Regions from separate parts of the Peribacillus sp. NPDC096447 genome, predicted to be linked through region 3. Evidence: riboswitches for the same ligand, from Rfam matches in the RefSeq annotation. Region 3 holds a riboswitch; each other region holds the start of a gene.
What was found. A riboswitch is a leader RNA that binds a small molecule or an ion and turns the genes downstream of it on or off. The one in region 3 is predicted to bind S-adenosylmethionine.
Positions count from the first base shown of each region.

Region 1: another riboswitch for S-adenosylmethionine. It lies ahead of ACIQZD_RS06095 (methionine ABC transporter ATP-binding protein); the one in region 3 lies ahead of ACIQZD_RS15200 (methionine ABC transporter ATP-binding protein).
Region 2: another riboswitch for S-adenosylmethionine. It lies ahead of ACIQZD_RS08735 (Fur-regulated basic protein FbpA); the one in region 3 lies ahead of ACIQZD_RS15200 (methionine ABC transporter ATP-binding protein).
Region 4: another riboswitch for S-adenosylmethionine. It lies ahead of ACIQZD_RS19030 (YezD family protein); the one in region 3 lies ahead of ACIQZD_RS15200 (methionine ABC transporter ATP-binding protein).

Region 1 is NZ_JBIWEV010000001.1:1,217,442-1,219,642, forward strand. Features, by position in the region: gene ACIQZD_RS06095 (methionine ABC transporter ATP-binding protein) at 13-1,035, opposite strand; SAM riboswitch class I at 1,314-1,425, opposite strand; gene ACIQZD_RS06100 (GNAT family N-acetyltransferase) at 1,566-2,033, opposite strand.
Region 2 is NZ_JBIWEV010000002.1:380,149-382,349, forward strand. Features, by position in the region: gene ACIQZD_RS08725 (GNAT family N-acetyltransferase) at 1-203, shown strand, start outside; gene ACIQZD_RS08730 (Spo0E family sporulation regulatory protein-aspartic acid phosphatase) at 272-466, opposite strand; gene ACIQZD_RS08735 (Fur-regulated basic protein FbpA) at 719-907, opposite strand; SAM riboswitch class I at 1,083-1,187, opposite strand; TPP riboswitch at 1,345-1,451, shown strand; gene tenA (thiaminase II) at 1,541-2,201, shown strand, end outside.
Region 3 is NZ_JBIWEV010000004.1:161,405-163,605, reverse strand. Features, by position in the region: gene ACIQZD_RS15205 (O-acetylhomoserine aminocarboxypropyltransferase/cysteine synthase family protein) at 1-766, shown strand, start outside; SAM riboswitch class I at 882-994, shown strand; gene ACIQZD_RS15200 (methionine ABC transporter ATP-binding protein) at 1,148-2,182, shown strand; gene ACIQZD_RS15195 (methionine ABC transporter permease) at 2,175-2,201, shown strand, end outside.
Region 4 is NZ_JBIWEV010000005.1:358,570-360,770, reverse strand. Features, by position in the region: gene ACIQZD_RS19035 (phosphoadenylyl-sulfate reductase) at 1-676, opposite strand, end outside; gene ACIQZD_RS19030 (YezD family protein) at 859-1,002, opposite strand; SAM riboswitch class I at 1,173-1,281, opposite strand; gene ssuE (NADPH-dependent FMN reductase) at 1,559-2,092, opposite strand.

The DNA of each region.
Region 1 (2,201 bases), on a different contig from region 3:
CCCCAAAGCGTATTACCCATTTATCTGCACCTCCTGGACGAGAATCCCCTCATCTTTAATATATTGATAAGCCTTATCCACCTCATTTTTGCTTCCGGTCACTTCGATGATCAAATTCCCAAAAGGCGTTTCCTGAATTTCAGAAATATTGGCCGATAAGACACTTAAATGAATATCATATTTCTTCGAGATGGTAGACAGTAAAGGAGTACCCGAAGTAGTCCCAATAAAATTAATTTTCCAAATAATCGGAATGTGCGCCCCTATGCTTTTTAAAAAACTTTGTGGAATCTCGTCATGTATGACCGTTCTCACGAAGTTTTTTGCAATATCCGTTTGCGGCTTCGCGAAAACTTCGAAAACCGAACCTTGTTCAACGACACATCCGCCCTCCATGACCGCTACCTTATTGCAAATTTCCCGAATTACAGACATCTCATGAGTGATTAGCAGAATGGTGATATTGTATTCTTTATTAATTTTTTTTAAGAGCTGCAGAACTGCACTCGTTGTTTGTGGATCCAATGCCGATGTAGCTTCATCACACAATAAGATCGATGGATTCGTAGCCAAAGCTCTCGCAATGCCGATCCGCTGCTTTTGACCGCCGGATAATTGTTCCGGATAACTCTTTGCCTTGCTCGATAAGCCAACGAACTCCAACAGCTCGCCTACACGGTTTTTGATTTCCTTAGCCGGAGTTCCCGATAAAACCAGCGGCATGGCAATGTTATCAAAAACGGTCTTTGAGTTTAGCAAGTTAAAATGCTGAAAAATCATCCCGATTTTTTTCTTTTCTGCCCGTAATTCCTTAGGGCTTAATTTGGTTAAATCCTTGCCCCCAACAATCACCGAACCATCTGAAGGTTGTTCAAGCAAGTTGACCAGCCTGATCAACGTACTCTTTCCGGCCCCGCTATAACCGACTACACCGAATATATCCCCCTTTTCCACTGTCAAATCAATGCCCTTCAAAGCCTCGACAGTCTGTTTCTTTGTTTGATAAACCTTTTTAACATTTTGAAACTCAATCATCCAATCTCCCCCCATGCTGTTTATTTGTACGAATTCATTATCCAGAGAGAAGAGCTTTGCAAAGTTTCATAATGATAGGGTTATATTCGAAACTCACGAGTAATTGTGTGAAACTCACGAGTAAATCTGCGAAACTCATGAGTAATTGCACCAATTCTCCAAATAACCATATACATTTTGAATAAACAAAAGAGGCCTCTTCCGTCATCAGACAGAAGAGGCCTCTTTTAGACATAAAAAAGAGTAAACTCTTAAATTAATTATCTAAGTAAAGCTCCTTCTTATCTTTCAAACTTTCGTCCGTTGGAATTAGCACAGTATTTTTACAAAAGTAAAAACCCGCTGCCGAGGTATCATAGGGCCAAGTCCCTCCACATCTCTTGATAAGAATTAACGTTTTATTTAATTATGTCCTTCACTATATATTCTAATTTCTTTAAAGTCAACCATATTCTTCATCGCTTAAAATATTTTCACAGGATAGTGAATTGATGGTTTTATATTATATTAATATAATTAAAAATTATATTTTATAATGATTTGCTCATTCTCCATACGGTGTATATTTCATTTTCTTCCCTTATCTTGATCATGCCTGAATTCGTATATAAACGAATCGCCCTTCCATTATCCGGAGAAACCCTTAAATGATATTCGGAGACATTAAATTGCCTGAAAAAGTTTTCTGCGTAGCGAACCAATTCCTTGCCAAGGCCTTTACTGCGGTATTCGGGAATAAGATAAAATAAATTTACATAGCCAATCTCAGTTCCTTCATACTCCCGAATTTGAAGTTCCATTTGTCCAATCGGTACTTGGTTCTTTTCAATGATCACCTGTCCATCCGGAAATTTGCGGACCCTTTCTCCCATTCGTTGCAGATATGTATTTTCATCTCCAAAACCAGCTTCAGATCCAAAACTTAAAACAAAGGAATCTTTCCTGAATTTAACGATAATATCTTTGTCTTTGTCCGTATCAATGGTACGAAAGATCAACTTCATCCCCTCCTATCATTTTAGTGAAATAGTTATCAAGCAAACAAACTCATTTTACTTACCCCTTTATGAAATTTCATTATTTACTTTTTCAAGCGTCTTATTTCATTTTTTCTGAAAGGATTTTGCCTTAATCCCTATAGGAGTGGCCATAATATTAAATTAAAA
Region 2 (2,201 bases), on a different contig from region 3:
AAATTTCGATCCAAAAGGCAATTGAATTGAGTCCAAAAATAGGTATTAAAACTTTATTGGGCTTCATTTTCGCCCACAATATACCAAGCCTTAAGCTTTTTTCCAAATTCGGGTTTGAAGAATGGGCACATTTACCTCAAGTTGCCGAGCTGGATGGCATTGAGCGGGATTTGATCATTCTTGGTAAACGTGTCGATATTTAATTTTATTCTTTAGAGCTATTGCCTTGAGCAGTAGCTTTTTCAAATTAATACAGGTCGATTTGGCTAATTTAAAAATACCTATATGCTTTTTGGAGGGAATAATATTCAGACTCTCTTTTTCTTGCTAACGCATTTAATAGTGTATCCAATTCTTGACTGGCTTGAACAGTTAGCAGACTTGTTAAGCCATAACTTGCTGCCAATTTGATCATTTCCTGTCTCTTTTCTTCTACCCTTTCTATAGTTACCTTACGGCAAGGCATATATGTCACCTCCCATTTATTCAATTTTTTTACACTTTCATCATAATGAAACTACTAGTTAAAATCAACTATTTTTCAGAAATAAAATGTGTTATTTTATAGGTTAAATGTGACAAAACACCTACTTCATTCTTTAATTATGTATATTTTATGTCATTTCCTATTAAACGCAAAAAAGCATCCACTAGTGTAGACTGTGAATGCTTACATCATATCCCTTATCCAAGAACCCAAAATATAGTCCATCGCTTACTATGTCATCCATTCAGAAGGTGACTCGTTATTAGGTCTATTTATAACAATCTTATATTCATCTTCAAGCACTTTTAATGGGGCATCATAAAGGTGCCTTTCATCAGAGGTTTTGTATACTCCATTGGCCAATAGCTCTTCAATGAGCTTTGCCTTCCTCTGTTCAATCCTCTTAAATAATTCTGCCATGTAAATGGCTCCTTTCCTAGTCATCCTAGAGCCTGCTTCTAGTTAGCTAACTTTATCAACTTATTTGATTTTCACCAAATTATATATACCTTTTCTATTATGTCACTAAACGTTATTTCCCAAAAATAAAAGCCCCTTCTAATTCAAGAAGAGGCTGACAGTATCCGTGCGGCTCTTCTTATCTTCCAAGCATATGCTTGTTGGATTTAGCACAGTTCCCAAAACGGGTCCGCTGCCGAGGTTTCTTTGGGCCAAGTCCCTCCACCTCTCTGGATAAGAATTCGATATATAAATGTTGTAGAAATGATTCTATCCTAATAATCATCAAAAGTCAATTACCTGGTTCTCCCTTTTTTCCTGGACATAAAGTGCTCCCTCTTCAAATACGGGTTGCATTTTCTTGTCTTTCTGATATGATGTCAGTAATTACATACAATTCACACCACTAGGGGAGTCTTTTTTTTAAGACTGAGATGGAAATAGTTCCGGACCCTTTGAACCTGAACCGGCTCATACCGGCGGAGGGAAGTGGATGATATCGTCCATTTACAGACTATATCCATCTACCCCGTTCCGTATTCAGGAGCGGGGTTTTTCATTATTAAGGGGAACCATTCTAAAGGAGGATGAACAATGGAGAATATTAAAACAGAAACATTCAGTGATAGACTTCATGCACGGGCAAAAGAGATTTGGAAAAGGAACCATTCACATCCCTTTGTCCAGGCAATTGGAAACGGTACGCTTTCTGAAAAGAAATTTGCCTATTACCTGAAGCAGGACTATATCTATCTCATGGATTATTCCAAGCTCTTTGCTTTAGGTGTCATCAAAGCTCATAACATCGAAACCATGGCAAAGTTTGCGAGTATTTTAAATGAAACCCTTCAAGTGGAAATGGATATCCATCGGCAGTATGCTTCCGAATTCGGGATCAGTTCCAAGGAATTGGAAGATACAGAACCTACTCCCACCACTCTAGCCTATACAGGTTACATGCTAAATGCAGCTCAGCATGGGACTTTGGCAGACTTGATCGCCTGTCTCCTGCCCTGCGCTTGGGATTATTATGAAATCGGTTTGCTATTAAAAGAACAAAATGGAGCAGCATTGGAAAACAATCGCTACGCAGATTGGATAAGGTCCTATTCATCACCTGAATTCGGGGAAGCACACAAGTGGCTGATCGCATTGTTGGAAGAATTGACGGAAGGCATGCCAGAAAAGGAACTTCTTAGATTAGAAAAGCACTTTTTGGTTACTTCCCGATATGAATATTTATTCTGGGATATGG
Region 3 (2,201 bases):
TGATAATACCTTTGCGACACCGTATCTATGCAGACCAATTGATTTTGGAGCGGATATTGTCATCCATTCCGCTACAAAATGGCTTCTGGGAAATGGAACGACGCTTGGCGGTGTCATCGTGGATGGAGGGAAATTCGATTGGAACTCGCCAAATTACCCTGGCTTCACGGAGCCTGACCCAAGTTACGACAATCTGGTATACGCCGAGGCAGTTGGGCCTGCCGCATTCATAACGAAAGCCCGAGTCCAGTTACTCCGTGATTTAGGCCCTGCGCTAAGTGCCCAAAATGCATTCCAGTTTACGCTTGGACTTGAAACGCTGCATGTAAGGATGAAAGAGCATCTAGCAAACACCAAGTCTGTCATTAAATATTTAAAAAACCATCCTGCGGTGACTTGGGTTTCACATCCTGGTGATGAGGATCATCCCGATAAAGCCCTTGCGGATAAATATTTGCCAAAGGGAGCTGGATCTGTCGTTACATTTGGGATACAAGGTAATCGAGAAGCTGGGGCAAAACTTATCAATTCGGTGGAATTATGGTCCCATGTAGCGAATGTTGGGGATGCGAAGAGCTTGATCATCCATCCAGCCAGTACGACCCATCAACAATTGAATGAGGCGGGTCTTGTGAAAGCGGGTGTGAGTGCCGACCAAGTCCGTTTATCGATTGGGATTGAAAATGTAGAGGATTTAATAGAAGATTTGGAGCAGGCAATTGAAAAAGCGACGAATATCGTCTCCTTGACATCCAAAACGGTTTAAGTAAAGTTTCTGTATGATTGTACTAGAAATATTATACATTGCGCTCCTTTTTTATCTATGATAAAATTTCACCATACTAAAGAACTTAATGATGTACAAATATTCTATATATTAGCTCTTATCAAGAGAGGTGGAGGGATGTGCCCGATGAAACCCGGCAACCGACAAGGAGATTTCCTTGGAAAGGTGCCAATTCACACAAAGTTTAATCACTTTGGAAGATGAGAGGAAGGCCTGTTTCTTCACCTGCCTTTCTGCTCATGCAGAAAGGTTTTTTCTGTTTTAATGGGGTAAACTTTTACATGATATGAGAAACAGACTAATAATGTAGAGAAATCAACTAAGTTCATAGGTTTTATTGGATAAAAGAGGTGAGGGTTAATGATTACATTGACGAAAGTCAGTAAGCTTTTCCGGACAGGAAAAGGAAACAGTGAGACGATCAAGGCAGTAAATAATGTGAATGTTGAAATAAATAAAGGCGAGATTTTCGGTATCATCGGTTACAGTGGAGCGGGGAAAAGTACTTTGATCAGAATGCTCAATGGATTGGAAACACCAACAGAGGGATCCGTTGTAGTTGCTGAGAAGGAAATTTCAAAAATTAAAGGCGCTCAGCTCCGTAAGGCCCGTCAAGAAATCAGCATGATTTTCCAACATTTCAATCTATTATGGTCGAGGACCGTTCAGGAGAATATATCTTTCCCATTGGAAATTGCAGGAGTTTCTAAAACTGAACGAACCAAACGTGTGAACGAATTGATCAAGTTAGTCGGACTGGAAGGCAGGGAAAAGGCATATCCTTCACAATTAAGCGGAGGGCAAAAACAAAGGGTGGGAATTGCCAGGGCTCTGGCAAATGACCCTAAAGTGCTCCTGTGTGATGAAGCGACTTCTGCCTTGGATCCGCAGACTACCGACTCCATACTCGAATTGCTTGTTGACATCAATCAGCGCTTGGGATTGACGATCGTCTTGATAACACATGAAATGCATGTGATACGTAAAATCTGCCATCGCGTCGCAGTGATGGAAAGCGGGCAAGTTGTTGAACAGGGACCTGTCCTGGATGTTTTCAAGAACCCTAAAGAACAAATGACAAAGCGTTTCGTGCAACAGGTAACGGAACCGGAAGAAACGAAAGAAACGATGGACCATTTGCTCGAACGCTATCCTGCAGGCAAAGTGATTCAATTGACCTTTGTAGGCGATCATGCAGAAAGCCCTTTGATCACCAAGCTTGTACGTAACTTCGAGTTGGATGTCAATATCGTTCAAGGTAAGATATCCCAAACAAGAAGCGGTTCATATGGAACATTGTTTATCCATCTTGATGGCACAGAGGATGAAATGCTCCGCGCAATAGAATTCATTAAAGCACAGCAGGTAGGCGTGGAGGTGATTACTCATGCTTGAAGAATTATTGCCGAATGTT
Region 4 (2,201 bases), on a different contig from region 3:
TTTGAGCTCCTTGCCAACGGCCAGAGCGTAAATCATCTGCATTGAAGGCTGGTGCTGTACATGTTTTACATCCAATGCTCGGATATCCATTATCATGCAGGATATTATATGGAAGTCCGTTTTTGTGGGCGTAGCGCCAAACATCTTTCCATGTCCAATGTATGAGTGGACATATTTTAACTGACTTGAACTTATTATCCTTATTGATATACTCGGTCAAAGCCCTTGTTTCGGATTGCTCCCTTCGCAGTCCCGAAAGCCATGCTGTTGCCGTTGAAAGAACATCGGTAAGCGGAATGATTTTACGGATGTTACAGCACTTATTTGAATCTCTGACCCATAATTCATCCCCATATTCCGCTGCTTGTTCCTCAAGCGTCAAGGCAGGTTTCTTCATTTCGATCGAAAGCTTTGGATATCGCTTTTTCACTTGCTCGATCAATTGATAAGTTTCCTCAAAATGAACATCTGTATCAAGGAAAACTATTTTGGCAGAAGGATTGACCTTCGCCAATAAATCCGTAAGCACGATGCCTTCAATGCCAAAACTGCAAGCATAAATCAGTTCGTTTCCATAATGGTCATTCGCCCATTGCAGAACTTCCAAAGCACCTTTTGTCTCACTGTCTTCGGGAAATACAGGGAAATCCCCAGTGTTGAAATTTTCATAGTTTATTAATGCAGCCAACTTTGTAGCCCCCTCTAAAAACTTGCTGTATCAGGTTAGAGTAACTGTTGATCAATCCCCGTTGTAATCTTCTCCAGTTTGTTTGACTCTAGGAAAAAAGAGACGAATCTAACCAATACTCTCTTTATATCAGTTAAACCCGCCTCTAGTTTTTCTAGTCAGCAGATACCTTATTTAATTCTTAATTTTTCATTTCTTTCCATTTGAATGATTTTACCATCCTGGACAATAAGTGTAATGGATCCATATTTCATAGAATTAAGCATTTCTTGAAGTCGTTCAAATATTTCTTCAAGCTGATTCTCTTTATCCAAGCCTGTTCCTCCTTTAAGAAAATCCGCGTATTTTTATTTTCACCGCTGATTCAATGAATTTCTTAGATTTATATAATTCCAAACAACCTTACATTGTTATGGTTTGCCTACAACTTCCCCAAAAAACAAAAATCTTTCCATGATGGAAAGATCCCAAGGTAAATATCTTTACCTTATCTTCCAAAATGATCAACATTTTGTTGGAGGTAGCACCTTGCATCGATCAAGCAGGTTGCTGGACTTCAAAGGGCCAATTCCCTCCGTCGCTCTGGATAAGTTTTATTATTTTAAATATTAACATATATTTAATCCTTGTCAATGGAGTTTTCTTATAAAATAACTTGGTTTAATATTATGGATGAACTGTTATTTTTATACACACTATTCCGATTCTGATTTTATGTTCATGTAAATACGAAAATAGACTCGTCTTTTTAGATAAAGCCTCCAAAAAAATGAGTCTATTTTCATTAACAAGCCTATTATTGGCGCCTGTCATTCTTTGAAAAAATAATTTCTCGAATTCCAGTACTTTTATAGAAGGGATTACTCGAATTTAATTTCTTAACTGTATCGCTTCTACAAATTCTTGAACTTGACTCTGGACCCGATCAATTAAATGCAAATCATTAATCGGGTTTTCTGAATTCTGTTTATCTATTTCCTTATCAACAAAATAAATGCCCTGCAGCGGCTCGCCTTTTAATATTGAAATTAATGGTTTAAGTGCATAGTCAATCGCCAATAGATGCCTGTTACTTCCGCCAATCATGATTGGCAGCACTGGCTTCCCCTTAAAAGCACCTTCTGGCAGCAAATCAATCAAGGCCTTCAATACACCTGTATAAGAAGCCTTATAAACCGGTGAACCAATAATGACACCTCTAGCTGCTTGAATTTTCTCTGAAAGCTTTAAGATATCTTCACTATTATATTTGCCTTGGAATAAATCATCTGCTGAAAAATCCGTAATTGAGAAATAAGCTGTGGTAAATCCTTCGTTTTCGACTAATGATTGAATATGTTTAAGTGAAATGTCCGTTCTGGACGGAATAGCCGGACTTCCTGATAAAATTACGATATCGCTCATTTAATATACCCCTCCAATATTACATGATTTCCAGATAAAATCTTCGTAAATCATTTCGTACAGTATGCATTTATCGTAATAGTCTGAAAAATATAAGTCAAATCTTACA